2 regions of the Shewanella woodyi ATCC 51908 genome follow, and region 2 is predicted to be linked to the other one. Evidence: predicted binding sites of a transcription regulator. Region 2 holds the regulator's gene; the other holds the start of a gene.
What was found. The regulator NrdR, encoded in region 2, represses ribonucleotide reductase genes. The targets are predictions, from matches to a motif close to AAACACNANATNTNGTGTTT.

Region 1: a site for NrdR is predicted at 3,746-3,765, ahead of nrdD (anaerobic ribonucleoside-triphosphate reductase). Genes of this name have one in related genera too.

What each region holds. Positions count from the first base shown of each region.
Region 1 covers NC_010506.1:3,732,682-3,740,181, forward strand. Annotated here, with positions in the region: gene ribA (GTP cyclohydrolase II) at 1-77, opposite strand, end outside; gene SWOO_RS15705 (YibL family ribosome-associated protein) at 371-727, opposite strand; gene nrdG (anaerobic ribonucleoside-triphosphate reductase-activating protein) at 916-1,386, opposite strand; gene nrdD (anaerobic ribonucleoside-triphosphate reductase) at 1,597-3,714, opposite strand; gene SWOO_RS15725 (hypothetical protein) at 3,995-4,753, opposite strand; gene SWOO_RS15730 (response regulator) at 4,817-5,185, opposite strand; gene rssA (patatin-like phospholipase RssA) at 5,362-6,297, opposite strand; gene SWOO_RS15740 (DEAD/DEAH box helicase) at 6,458-7,500, shown strand, end outside.
Region 2 covers NC_010506.1:1,734,762-1,742,261, forward strand. Annotated here, with positions in the region: gene ettA (energy-dependent translational throttle protein EttA) at 1-1,112, opposite strand, end outside; gene glyA (serine hydroxymethyltransferase) at 1,469-2,725, shown strand; gene nrdR (transcriptional regulator NrdR) at 2,875-3,324, shown strand; gene ribD (bifunctional diaminohydroxyphosphoribosylaminopyrimidine deaminase/5-amino-6-(5-phosphoribosylamino)uracil reductase RibD) at 3,348-4,487, shown strand; gene SWOO_RS07050 (riboflavin synthase) at 4,491-5,153, shown strand; gene ribBA (bifunctional 3,4-dihydroxy-2-butanone-4-phosphate synthase/GTP cyclohydrolase II) at 5,225-6,328, shown strand; gene ribH (6,7-dimethyl-8-ribityllumazine synthase) at 6,438-6,920, shown strand; gene nusB (transcription antitermination factor NusB) at 6,929-7,333, shown strand; gene thiL (thiamine-phosphate kinase) at 7,467-7,500, shown strand, end outside.

The sequences.
Region 1 (7,500 bases), 2.0 Mb from region 2:
GTATCTTCAAAACCATGCATATCAAACACACCCCAAGGGGTGGGTAACGTTGAAGAAGCGACATACTTAATGGACATGAAATAACCTTAACGACTCTCTTCCCTGAGACGACTATAATCAAGAAAACAACGAGATGAATGCTAAATAATTAACCTGAGGGTCAAAAGAGTACATTGCTTATCTCTAAATAATGGGCAGAATCTTATCTTTTTTTACCCTTAAGTGAAATACCTTAGCGATTTAATCGACTATTACTTCATCTTAAGGATAGTTGACCCTAATGCTCAGCGTACAAAAGGATACGCTGAGAAGCAGTAAAAAAATTTGATGTCGCTCACTAATCATTAATCACTGGTGAGCTTATCAGCATTTAAAACTCTTTAGGTGCAAAACCTGTCACTACCTTGATCCCCATTTCACGACCCAGTGCCGTCATAGGATGAACCACAACAAGCCCTCTTACAGACTTCTTTAACTTACCCATATCAGCCTGTTCAGCTTTTGTCAGCGGACGGTTGAACTTCATGCTCACCACCGAACCACCTTGCTTACTGAGCTCACGAGTCTGCTGCGCCTTCACACTGGCAATACGCTTAGTCACAGCATTGATCTCTTGTCTAAATTGCAACATGACGCCTTTATCGCCACGCTTTTCTGCAGCGGCTAATTTACGACGAAACTGCTCTAGCTTATCGCTAAGACCATGAAGCTCTTCTTTTAAATTCATTTTCTTGCCTTAAAAATTCTATAAAATGCAAAAACAGCTAAAAAGCTGTTTTATAATATTCGATTGGATCTAATGGCGGCATTATAACAGCATCCGAGCAGATACAGTTACCGCTTTTCTGATAGAATTTATCGACAACTCATTGGTGAAATATCGGTAGATTCAAAGTCCGCTTCTAAGCAGTTCAATTAGATATTCCCTAAGTAATGAATAACTTGGTTACTACTTCCCCTAAACTCTAGGCTTGGATCAGCGAGAGCTTGCTCAAACTTACCATCCACCAGCACATCCACATAGGCGATAACTTCTTTTTGTGCTTCGCTCAGCTCATCGAGACGATAACCAGACCAAAGCCAGATATCTTTCTCTGGGCACTGGGTTTTAACCCGCTTAACTAAGGCCAAGATAGCGGTGAGATTCCCAGGAAAAAGTGGATCGCCACCAGATAGAGATAAGCCTCTTCGCTTAATGCGTGTATCTTTCAAATGACGTAACACCTGATCCTGCATCTGCTCATCAAAAGCATGTCCATGACACGGATTCCAAGTCGATTGATTATAACAGCCACGGCACTGATGTTCGCAACCTGAGACAAACAAGGTAGCTCGCGTTCCGGGACCGTTAACCACATCGACGGGAAAATATTGATGATAATTCATAGCAAGTTCTTAAGTGTTAATGAGTTCATAAAAACATAACCTCCGAGTAAGCTAAGTCGCAAAATGGCGTTTCACTTATCTGGAGGCTATTTTTTCAAGATAGCAGCATGCTAAATATTGGCTCTATACGTACTTTGGCACAAAATAGTCAGTTCTCTTTCATGCTTTGCCACGTAGCGGCCTAAATAGAGATGCGCAGCAGATCTATTATTAGAGGTGCTTCACTCTGCGCTTAACCTCTTCCTGTTTACCAAAGTTAAACGGACGCGCATCAGGGCTGCCAAGATAACCACAAACACGGCGAGTCACAGAGACTCGGCTTGGCTCATGGTTACCACATTTAGGACAGGTGAAACCCTTACTGGTACAGGAAAACTCACCAGTAAAGCCACAATCGTAACACTCATCAATTGGAGTATTGGTACCATAGTAGGGGACGCGGCTGTAACTGTAATCCCACACATCTTCCAAAGCTTCGATATTATGCTGCATATTGGGGTACTCCCCGTAACAGATAAAACCACCACTGGTTAATTCAGGATAAGGCTGCTCAAAATCCAATTTGTCATAAGGGTTAACCGCTTTTTCAACATCAAGATGGAAGCTGTTAGTGTAGTAGCCCTTCTGCGTCACGCCGTCGACCACACCATAAACTTGCGTGTCTAACTTGCAAAAACGACTGCAGAGGTTCTCACTTGGCGTGCTGTATAAGCTAAAGGCGTAACCAGTCTCTTCGGTCCACTGAACCGTTGCAGCCTTCATATACTTGATGATCTCAATCGCCTTCTCACGAAGAGTTTCACAATCATATAGGTGCTTATCGGAACCAAACAACGCATTGATGGTTTCATGTAAGCCGATATACCCTAATGAGATAGAAGCGCGTCCATTTTTGAAGATAGATGAGATCTCATCATCAGCACGTAAACGCACCCCACACGCCCCTTCCATATAAAGAATAGGCGCGACTCTGGCTTTCACACCTTCTAATCGCTCAATGCGGGTATCCAATGCTTTGCGAGCAATGGCTAAACGCTGATCTAAAATACGGTAAAACTCAGCTTCATCTCCTTGAGATTCCAGCGCCACGCGAGGTAAATTAAGGCTAACAACACCTAAGTTATTACGTCCCTCATGAAGCAGCTCACCGTTCTCTTCGTAGGTGCCAAGGAAGCTTCGGCAACCCATAGGAGTTTTGAACGATCCCGTCACCTTTTCAACTTGCTCATAGTTAAGAATATCTGGATACATGCGCATGGTTGCGCATTTTAACGCCAGTTTTTTAATGTCGTAGTTACAATCGCCACTCTTGTGGTTAATGCCATCACGAATAGCAAAAACTAACTTTGGAAAGACTGCGGTTTTACGGTTCTTACCTAGACCAGCAATCCTCACTTTCATCATGGAGGATTGAATAAGTCTTGATTCCCAAGAGGTGCCTAAACCAAAACCGAAGGTAACAAATGGAGTTTGACCGTTCGCGGTATGTAGGGTATTGACTTCATACTCAAGGGATTGGAATGCATCGTGACACTCCTTCTCGGTTTGCGCTGTAGCAAATGCTTTAGCGTCAGTGATCCCCCAAGTCAGTGCGACTTGGTAATGCTTGTCAAAACTTTTGGCCACAAATGGGGCTAACACTTCGTCGATACGGTTAATCGTTGTACCGCCGTATATATGGCTGGCAACTTGCGCGATGATCTGCGCCGTTACAGCCGTTGCCGTCGAGATAGATTTTGGCGTTTCAATCTCGGCATTGCCCATCTTAAACCCTTGAGTCAACATGCCCGCCAAGTCTATCAACATACAGTTGAACATAGGGAAGAATGGCGCATAGTCAAGATCGTGATAATGGATCTCACCAGACTCATGAGCAGCCACAACATCTTTTGGTAAGATGTGTCGTGTAGCGTAATGCTTAGCAACAATACCCGCGAGTAGATCCCGTTGAGTCGGGATAACTTTTGCATCTTTATTGGCATTCTCGTTAAGCAGCGCAGCGTTACTCTGTTCGACTAAACCACGAATTTCACGGTTGAGGCGACTGCTGGTTTCGCGATGTAGATCTCTATCGTGACGATATTCGATATACACACGTGCAAGCGACTTATATGGCCCCTCCATAAGTTGGTTTTCAACGACATCTTGTAGGTCATGAATATCAACTTCTGCCATATTAGCGACCGTATCAGCAACCTTAGTCGCCACTTGAGTAGCATAACCATTATCATCAATACCTGCCGAGATTGCCGCTGCAGCAACTGCATCTCTAATCCTTGTTTCGTCAAAAGGCGTGCGGTAACCATCCCGCTTAATAACCACTGGCATTGTATATAATCTCCTCAAGTGACGCTGATTTTGACACCACATATAGTGTCATTCTAGATTACCAGCACAATATGTTGCGTATTAAGCTACAAACTATCGTTGAGAACATTGATCCTGATCATATTATTTGGGATGTGAGAAAAGAACAAAAAATAAGTGCCATTGAGGCCTCTTATCTCATATTTCTCTCTTGACCATCACAGTAAAGCGGGCTAGATGTGGGATAAAAGTGGTAAAAATTGTGGATAAAAATTACATAATGAATGCAGAATCACTAAGCTCAATATTTACCTAAGGCTAAATAGCTACTTAGTTGACCTGAGGCCTGTTGACTGTCTCCCATAGAGGAGGCCAGCTGCATCACAGATCGAAGTCCCTGCCACTGCTGTCGCTCTTCACCACTCATCTGAACATCACTTTTAAGATACACATTCAGTTGTGATGACACTCTTGAGGCTTGCTGACTTAACTCTTTACTCTGTATGTTGTCCATCTTGTTTAACACTCCCTCTGCGTCATCTAGGAGCTTAATTAGCACATTGGACATGGTATTCTCATCTGAGGCATTTTTTTCTAGCTCACCTCGCTTTGACTCAATAAACGTTTTCATATCCTCCACACTACCTTGGGGCCTAGGTAACTCTATTCCCCCTTCAGATAAACGATTAAGTTGAGTATCAGACAAAATACCATCTTGATGCAGTCGTTGAACCAGTTTAGGCAGATCCGAAATAGAGAATTGACCGTCAGCAAAAAAATCTTTCGCCATACTCTCAATCTTCTGAGCACGCATAGCTCTGGGAGAGAGTGAAACAGACTCATCTTTAACCTGCTCTTTACTTGCTGCTTTAGGAGGCTGATTCGACTGGCTTAAGGTGACTTTATCGCTATGTTGACCCGCCTCAGCTTGATGACTATTAATGCCATATTTATCGGCAAGGCTTGTGTTTGTCAGTTGGCCTGCAGTGCTTGGAGCATTAGCGATTGGATTCATTGTCAAATTTTCGGCATAAAGGAAGATATGAACCTCTACATGCATTTATCACGCCGAAATAGGTAGAAACCCTGTACAACCGCTCTATTTTTAATCGAAGGTGTTCGGCTATCTTAAATTAAGCAGCTGTAATACGGTAGGCAGTAGCTCATCTTGCTTTATGGGTTTAGAGAACCAACCAGTAGCACCTGCACCTTTGGCTTCCTCCTTGAACTTGGTATTTTTAGCGGTAGAGACTATCAAGATAGGAATGCCGATATAGGCTCTTAGTGCGCGTAATTTATCAGTCAGCTCAATCCCATTAAGATGAGGCATATAATAGTCAGTAATCACCATATCATAATCCACTAGCTGAGCAGCTCGATAAGCGAGTGCCCCATCTTCAGCCAGCTCTATCTGAAACTTATCACTGGTAAGTATCTTCTTAAACATATTACGCATGGCAAGTTGATCGTCGACCACTAATATTTTTTTCATCTGTCTGCGTGCTCCATGGCAAATTAAGAGAAGCGTTCAAACATCCATAAAGCGTTTATAGAAATATAGACCATAAACAGATAAAAATTTCGCTAAACAACATGTTAATGCAAAAACGCATGAAGAGAGACTTCATGCGTTCGTAAAAAAGACAGTTGGATACACGAGATTAAAAATTAGTAACTTTCTAACCTTGCTTCAATCTGATGCCTTGCAAGCTTAACGGCTAACTCTCCTGCCGCGATCGCTTCTTCAGCTCGATGGAACTCCATCGTGCCGATGTCGGCAACATCAGGGATCAAGCAGATATCAGGTGGGTCACCCATCAACCTTGCACGTTTATGACGCTGCTCCAGTATGTCCATAGACTGAGACATCACTGCCAACATTCCAGGGTTTGAGCCTTTACCTAAGGTGAATTTATCCGTCAAATTGGTGACATAATCCCTGCCCCGCGCCAGCAGATCCATAAAACCAGTATCTTGATGTTCCTGCGCTTGTACACTCTCCTCGACCGACGGTTTACTGCAAGCCATATCCACAGGTAGCACCTGCATTCGGCCACGCTTTTGACCATTCAGATCAACCGCTATCACCACATCGACATCCATAGCGCGGCTTACAGAAACAGGCACAGGATTGACCACAGCACCGTCAACCAACCAGCGTTCGCCTAACTTCACCGGCGGCAGTATGCCAGGCATGGAACAAGAAGCGCGAATAGCATGACGCAGATCCCCCTCTTTAAACCAGATCTCCTGCCCTGAATAGAGATCGGTTGCCACCGCAATAAGGGGGCGATGCAGCTGCTCAATCTGAAGATCGCCTATCCGACTCTGAATCACATCAAAGACTTTTTCACCGCCAATCAAGCCTCCCTTACGCCAGCTTAGATCCATCAAGCCCAACACATCCCAGCTAGAGAAGCTACGTACCCATGTTTCCAGCTCATCAAGCTGATCGTTCGCATAAGCCGCTCCAACCAAGGCACCAATCGAGCAACCTGAGACCTTATCAGGTTTAATCCCCATCTCGGCCAATCCGTTAAGCACACCAATATGTGCCCACCCTTTAGCAGCGCCACTGCCTAATGCAATCCCAATCTTAGCCATAATCGACCCATCACTTTTATTAATGATTCCTTATATCCCGACAAACCAATATTCGCAATAACAAAAATGTGGGATAGCAAGATCAATCAACGCTTCTCTATGGCTCAACAAGATAAACTTAGGTTATAATGCTCGGTCGAACTAATCTTGGAGCACACCTTTGCAATTTACCGAATTTTCCCTGGACGCACGCCTGTTACAAAGTCTCAGTCATATGGGTATCACTACACCTACAGAGATCCAGGAGATGGCAATCCCTGTCGGTCTGTCAGGAAAAGACCTGATGGCGTCATCAAAAACAGGTTCAGGTAAAACCTTAGCGTTTTTACTGCCGGCAATGCAGAGGATCATTTCAACTAAGGCGCTCAGTAAACGTGACCCAAGAGTCCTCATTTTGCTGCCGACCCGAGAGCTTGCCAATCAGGTCTATAGCCAACTTCGTCTGTTGGTGGCTAACACACAATATAAGGCGCTTAAAATTCTTGGTGGTGAGAATTTCAATGACCAAGCTAAAGCGTTAGCCCGAGATCCACACTTTGTGGTTGCAACACCAGGTCGCCTTGCCGATCACTTAGCGCAGCATCACTTTCACTTAAACGGCTTGGAGCTGCTTATCCTTGATGAAGCAGACCGTATGCTGGACTTAGGTTTTGCCGACCAACTTAAAGCGATCAACGCCGCAGCGGATCATAAACGTCGTCAGACATTGATGTTCTCAGCGACCCTGAATCACAATGAGATTAATGAGATTGCTTCGGAGTTGCTAAAAGATCCAAAGCATGTGGCTGTAGGTGCAAGTAATATTGAAAACCAAGATATTACCCAGAAAATCTACCTGTGCGATCACTTAGACCATAAAGAAGCCCTATTACAGAGTATTCTTAAGCGCGGTGAGCAGAAACAAGTCATCATCTTTACCGCCACTCGCCAAGATACCGATAGATTAGCGAAGAAATTGGCCGAAGAGGGCTTTAATACCGCCTCACTCAGTGGCGATCTAAATCAAAGCGCTCGTAATCAGATAATGGATCAATTTAGCCGTGGCATGCAGGATATTCTGGTCACCACAGATGTCGCATCTCGTGGTCTTGATCTGCTTAATGTTTCTTTGGTGATCAACTTCGATATGCCCAAGTTTGCCGAAGAGTATGTACACAGAATTGGCCGTACAGCCCGAGCAGGAGCTAAAGGCGACGCTATCTC
Region 2 (7,500 bases):
CCTGAGATCATCTTGAACAGGGTTGATTTACCCGCACCGTTGGCACCGATAATACCGACGATAGCCCCTTTAGGGACAGTAAAGCTTAAGTCATCGATAAGTACGCGATCGCCATAGGATTTAGTCAGGTTATTAATCTCGATAACCTTGTCACCTAAACGTGGTCCAGGTGGAATGAACAGCTCATTGGTTTCGTTACGCTTTTGGTAATCATTTGTATTGAGCTCTTCAAAGCGAGCCATACGCGCTTTACCTTTAGACTGACGTCCTTTTGAGCCTTGACGTACCCACTCAAGCTCCTTGGCAATAGTCTTTTGACGAGCGCTTTCTGTGGCTGATTCCTGTTGCAGACGAGCATCTTTCTGCTCAAGCCAAGAGGAGTAGTTACCCTCCCATGGAATACCTTCACCACGGTCGAGTTCTAAGATCCAACCCGCGGCGTTGTCGAGGAAGTATCTATCGTGGGTAATTGCCACAACGGTGCCAGTGTAGTCTTGTAAAAAGCGTTCTAGCCAAGCAACAGACTCAGCGTCCAAGTGGTTGGTAGGCTCATCGAGAAGCAGCATGTCAGGCTTTTCGAGTAGCAGACGACAGATGGCCACACGGCGGCGCTCACCACCAGATAATACGGCTATTTTTTCATCCCAATCAGGAAGACGCAGGGCATTAGCGGCGCGCTCTAGGATGTTGTCTAGGTTATGGGCATCTTGTGACTGAATGATCGCTTCAAGTTGTCCCTGCTCTTTGGCAAGGGCATCAAAGTCAGCGTCAGGTTCTGCGTAAAGTGCATAAACTTCATCGAGACGAGTTAGGGCATTTTTAGCTACCGATACTGCTTCTTCAATCGCTTCACGAACGGTTTGGTTCTCATCAAGCTTAGGCTCTTGAGGCAGGTAACCTATCTTAAGGTCCTGCATTGGACGCGCTTCACCCTCAATTTCGGTATCGATACCGGCCATGATGCGAAGTAGGGTGGACTTACCTGAGCCGTTCAGACCCAAAACACCAATTTTTGCGCCTGGGAAAAAGCTTAATGAGATATCTTTAAGGATCTGCTTTTTAGGCGGGACTATCTTACCCACTCTAAGCATGCTGTATACAAACTGAGCCATGATTTTCATCTTCTATGACAAAACAATGGCATGATTCTACTTGATTAAATGGGGAAGCTAAACAGAGTTCTCTTAGATATTTGATAGGAAGTGAGAGGTCTCGCTATTTACCATGAGAGGGGGAGTGATTTTACTGAGAAAAGTGTTTTCTATAATCGCTATCAAACTAACGGTTTAAGGGATTTTTCTAGATAAAACAGCTTTAAATATCAGCGACAGTCTGGATTTGATGACCATGTGAGTCATGTTCATCATTAACTGTAGCTAATTTCATCTTTCAAATACTGTGATTGTGATCAAATGCGCTGTAGAATACCGCGCAACCCTACTATAAGTATTTACAGCTGGAGTAAGCAATGCTGAAAAAAGATATGAATATCGCGGACTTTGATCCACAACTGTTTCAAGCGATTCAAGATGAGACTCGTCGTCAAGAAGAGCACATCGAACTTATCGCTTCAGAAAATTACACCAGTCCACGTGTTCTGGAAGCTCAAGGTTCTCAGCTGACTAACAAGTACGCCGAAGGCTACCCTGGTAAGCGTTACTACGGCGGTTGTGAGCATGTTGATATTGCTGAAGAGTTAGCGATTTCTCGTGCTAAAGAGCTGTTTGGTGCTACCTATGCTAACGTTCAACCACACTCTGGTTCACAAGCAAACGCAGCTGTATTTATGGCGCTGCTTGAAGGCGGTGATACAGTACTAGGCATGAGCCTAGCTCATGGTGGTCACCTGACTCACGGCTCACACGTTAGCTTCTCTGGTAAGCTTTATAACTCTGTTCAATATGGTATTGACGAAACAACAGGTAAGATCGATTACGCTGAAGTTGAGCGTCTTGCTGTTGAGCATAAGCCAAAGATGATTATCGCAGGTTTCAGTGCTTACTCAGGTATCATTGATTGGGGCAAGTTCCGTGAGATTGCAGACAAAGTAGGTGCTTACCTGTTTGTTGATATGGCTCACGTAGCGGGTCTAATCGCAGCGGGTATCTATCCAAATCCGCTTCCACATGCCCATGTTGTGACAACCACAACTCATAAGACACTTGCAGGCCCTCGTGGTGGTCTAATTCTTTCTGCAATTGATGATGAAGCTATCTACAAGAAGCTGAACTCTGCCGTTTTCCCTGGTGGCCAAGGTGGTCCTTTAATGCATGTTATCGCTGCTAAAGCGGTTGCATTTAAAGAGGCGTTAGAGCCTGAGTTCACCGCTTACCAAGAGCAGGTTGTAGTTAATGCGCAGGCGATGGCTAAAACCTTTATCGAACGTGGCTATGATGTTGTGTCGGGCGGTACAGATAACCATCTGTTCTTGCTTGATTTAATCAGCAAAGATATCACAGGTAAAGATGCTGATGCAGCGCTAGGTCTTGCTAACATTACTGTTAACAAAAACTCAGTACCAAACGATCCGCGCTCACCATTTGTGACCTCAGGTCTGCGTATCGGTTCTCCAGCAATCACTCGCCGTGGCTTTAAAGAAGCGCAAGCGGTTGAACTGACTAATTGGATGTGTGATGTGCTAGATGACATTACTAACGAAGGAACAATTGAGCGTGTTAAGAACCAGGTTCTTGAATTGTGCGCTAAGTTCCCTGTTTACGGTTAACCTTAAGGGTTAAATCAGGTAAACTTCGGTGGCCGCTTTTATAGCGGCCATTTTTGTATCTGACGATTGTGATTGAGTCTTGGCTGACTTACCTTTAGAGTTTAGACTCTAACCGATCGTTTTTATTCTATTTTTCCGCTGGAGGCTCAATGCATTGTCCATTTTGCAGCGCAACTGATACTAAGGTGATCGATTCCCGTTTGGTGGCCGATGGTCATCAAGTCAGACGTCGTCGCGAGTGTGCTGAGTGTCATGAAAGATTTACTACCTTTGAAGGCGCTGAACTCGTTATGCCTCGGGTGGTAAAACAAGATGGTAGTCGTCAGCCTTTCGATGAAGAGAAGTTACGTGGCGGCATGCTTAGGGCTGTCGAGAAGCGTCCGGTTTCGATGGATCAAATCGAACAAGCTTTGACTAAAATTAAGTCAACGCTGCGTGGAACCGGAGAGCGAGAGATCAAGTCAGAGATGATAGGTAACTTGATGATGGAGCAGTTGGTGAATCTCGATAAGGTTGCCTATATCCGTTTTGCCTCTGTCTATCGTGCTTTTGAAGATGTTTCAGAGTTTGGCGATGCGATCGCTAAACTACAGAAATAGCAGGCTCAATTGAAGGTTACTCCATGAACTGGTCTGTAGAAGATATTGAGATGATGAGCCGCGCCATCAAACTGGCGCGCCAAGGTTTATATACCACGCAGCCAAACCCGTGTGTGGGTTGTGTGGTCACCAAAGATGGACAGATCCTCGGCGAAGGTTTCCATATCAAAGCGGGTGGCCCCCATGCTGAAGTGCATGCTCTGGCAATGGCAAATAGTGATTCCAATTTAGGGGCCAAAGGCGCAACAGCCTATGTTACCCTTGAGCCATGCAGCCATTATGGTCGTACACCACCCTGTGCTGAAGCCCTTATTCACAATAAGCTTGCTCGCGTTGTCGTTGCAGTTGAAGATCCCAATCCTCAGGTCTGTGGACGTGGTATTGCCATGCTCAGGGATGCTGGTATTCAAGTTGATGTTGGTTTACTTCAAGATGAAGCCTATAAGATCAATCCCGGCTTTATGAAGCGTATGGAGACTGGTCTACCTTGGGTGACGGTTAAACTGGCTTCGAGCTTAGATGGCAAAACGGCATTAGCCAATGGCGCTTCAAAATGGATCACAGGTCCAGAGGCTCGCCGTGATGTACAAAGACTTCGTGCCCGTCACTGCGCCTTGGTGACAGGTGTTGAGACCATCTTGGCTGATAATCCATCACTTAATGTTCGCCATAGCGAGTTGGGTTCATTAGCCGATAGGCATAGCGAAAGCGATCTACATCAACCACTTCGCGTCGTATTAGATAGCCGTGCTCGGGTGACATCAGACTTAGCCCTATTTGCGATTGAGTCGCCCATTCTTCTGGTCTCTTGTGATGATTATCCAGCTATAGAGCAGCAAAGCTGGCCGTCACATGTTAAGCAGGTAAAGTTGAACTGTGATGAGTCTGGGCGTGTGGATCTCAATGAGCTGTTTAAATATTTAGGAAAGCAGTGTAACTCAGTGCTTATTGAAGCGGGGGCAACTTTGGCAGGGAGTGTTATTGCCAAGGGCCATGGTGATGAGTTGGTGCTTTATCAGGCGCTGAAAATGTTAGGTTCAAGTGGACGTAATCTAATCACACTTCCTGAGTATACAGCCATGTCACAGATACCGGCTATCAAGCTTGTCGATGAACGTAAAGTCGGGGCTGATACCCGCTTAACTTTAGATATAAGGTCATAATTCATGTTTACCGGGATCATTGAATCAGTAGGTACACTGCGCAAAATTGAACGTCGTGGTGATGATATTCGCCTTACCGTAGCCAGTGGAAAGTTAGACTTAGGTGATGTTCGCCTCGGTGACAGTATTGCCACTAATGGCGTGTGTCTGACCGTTGTTGAGTGCATGAGTGATGGCTATGTGGCCGACATCTCAGCTGAAACGGTGAGTTTAACTGGTTTTGCTCACTATCAAGTTGGACGAAAGGTTAACCTTGAGAAAGCGGTAACGCCAACGACTCGTCTTGGTGGACATATGGTCAGCGGTCATGTCGATGGTATCGCATCGGTTGATGACAGACAGCTTCGCGGTAAAGCGATTGAGTTCTGGTTAACCGCGCCAGCCGAGTTAGCTAGGTATATCGCTCATAAAGGCTCTATCACTATCGATGGGGTCAGTTTGACCGTCAATGAAGTACAAGATAACCGCTTTAGATTGACCATAGTGCCCCATACTGCTGGTGAAACCACCTTAGTGGATATGAAGGCCGGTGATACGGTAAACCTTGAGGTTGATCTTATTGCCCGTCATCTGGAGCGTTTAATGAGTTATGCCGGCGATAAAGCACAAACACCTGAGTCGAACGTGACCATGGATCTGCTCGCTCGTTCAGGTTTTTTACGCTAGAAGATGGCGGTAAACTTAATACCGATTTACTTTAGTAAAATTACATTAGAATTAAACATTAAGGCCTTACAATGTCGTTACACAGTATAGAAGAGATCATCGAAGATATTCGCCTCGGTAAAATGGTTATCTTGATGGACGATGAAGATAGAGAGAATGAAGGCGATCTGATCATGGCGGCAGATATGGTTACCGCTGAAGCGATTAACTTTATGGCCAAGTTTGGTCGTGGTTTAATTTGTCAGACCTTAACTCAGGCGCGCTGTCAGCAGTTAAACCTGCCCTTGATGGTGAGTGACAATAATGCGCAGTTCTCTACCAATTTCACGGTTTCTATTGAAGCCGCAGAGGGGGTAACCACTGGTATTTCGGCGCAAGATCGCGCTGTGACAGTACTTGCGGCAGTAGGTAAAGATGCCAAGCCAAGTGATATTGTTCAGCCAGGTCACATCTTTCCATTAATGGCGAAAGAGGGCGGGGTACTTATCCGCGCAGGTCACACTGAAGCGGGTTGTGATTTAGCCCGTCTTGCTGGTTTTGAAGCCTCGTCGGTTATCGTTGAGATCCTCAATGATGATGGCACAATGGCTCGTCGTCCTGATCTGGAGATCTTCGCTAAAGAGCATGGTCTTAAGATGGGCACGATTGCAGACCTTATTGAGTATCGTAATACCAAAGAGACCAATGTGGTTCGTGAAGCTCAATGTAAGTTGCCAACCCGTTTTGGTGAGTTCGATATGTTGACCTTCAGAGACACTATCGATAACCAACTTCACTATGTATTGATTAAAGGCGAAGTGAAAGAGGATGGCTTAGTTCGAGTACATCTGCAAAACACCTTTAATGATCTACTTCACTCTGAGCGTGATCAAGAGCGCAGCTGGCCACTTGAGAAGGCGATGAAACGTATTGCTGATGAAGGTGGTGTACTAGTACTTCTTGGTCACCAAGAGCACAGCAGTGATATTCTAGCCAAAGTGAAAGCCTTTGAACTTGAAGATAAAGGTCAAGCGGTTGCGGCGGCTAAGTGGAAAGGAACCTCTAGCCAAGTGGGTGTGGGTTCTCAAATTTTAGCGAGTGTGGGCGTGACTAAGATGCGTCTGTTGAGCTCACCGAAGCGCTACCACTCTCTTTCAGGTTTCGGTTTAGAAGTGACAGAGTACATTTCTGAATAGAATTATATAAATTTATAAATAATTGCATGGGGAACCAGCGGCAGGCTGTGCTATCATACTGCCTCTTCCGTGCCCGTGCCGGTAAAATTAGCTAATTTAGGTAAGATAAATGAACGTAGTTCAAGGTAATATCGAGTCGAAAAATGCAAAGGTTGCTATCGTAGTATCACGTTTTAACAGCTTTGTTGTTGAAAGTTTACTTGAAGGTGCGGTCGATACACTGAAACGCTTTGGTCAGGTTGCTGATGAGAACATCACAGTAATACGTGTACCTGGAGCGGTAGAGTTACCCTTGGCTGCACGTCGTGTTGCTGCTAGCGGTAAATTTGATGGCATAATTGCACTAGGTGCAGTTATCCGTGGCGGTACGCCACACTTTGATTTTGTTGCAGGTGAATGTAACAAAGGTCTAGCTCAGGTTGCACTTGAGTTCGATCTTCCTGTTTCATTTGGCGTTTTGACTACCGATACCATAGAGCAAGCGATTGAACGCTCAGGTACTAAAGCGGGTAACAAGGGCGGTGAAGCTGCACTTGGTCTGCTTGAAATGGTCAACGTGCTGCAAGAACTAGAACAGCAGTTGCAAGATTAGGAATAGAGATGAAGCCTTCTGAGCGCCGCAAGGCCCGCCGTTTAGCCGTTCAAGCCATTTACTCTTGGCAGTTAAGTGGAAATAACATTGCTGATGTTGAGCATGAGTTTCTAACTGAGCAGAAGATTGATGGTATCGATGTAACTTACTTCCGTGAGCTACTATCGGGAACAGCGACAAAACAGGCTCAAATAGACGAGTTGATCACACCTCATATTGAGCGTCCTTATGATGAGGTCTCTCCTATAGAGAAAGCTGTGTTAAGACTGGCAACTTATGAGCTTACATTCCGTAAGGATGTACCTTATAAAGTGGCAATTAATGAGGCTATCGAACTAGCGAAAGCGTTCGGTGCCGAAGATGGCCATAAGTTCGTAAATGGTATTCTCGACAAGATTGTAGGTCGTAAGTAATACAACAGGCGGCATCTTTGGATGCCGTTTTTTTTGTCTTTCTTCCTCTATTTCAGTACTCAGGTAGCAGCAAATTTCATCTATACTTGGTCTTATTTTAGCTTTATTATCCAGCTAACGAGAGCTTATTCCTGTGAAAGAATTTCAATTAATCGAACACTTTTTTG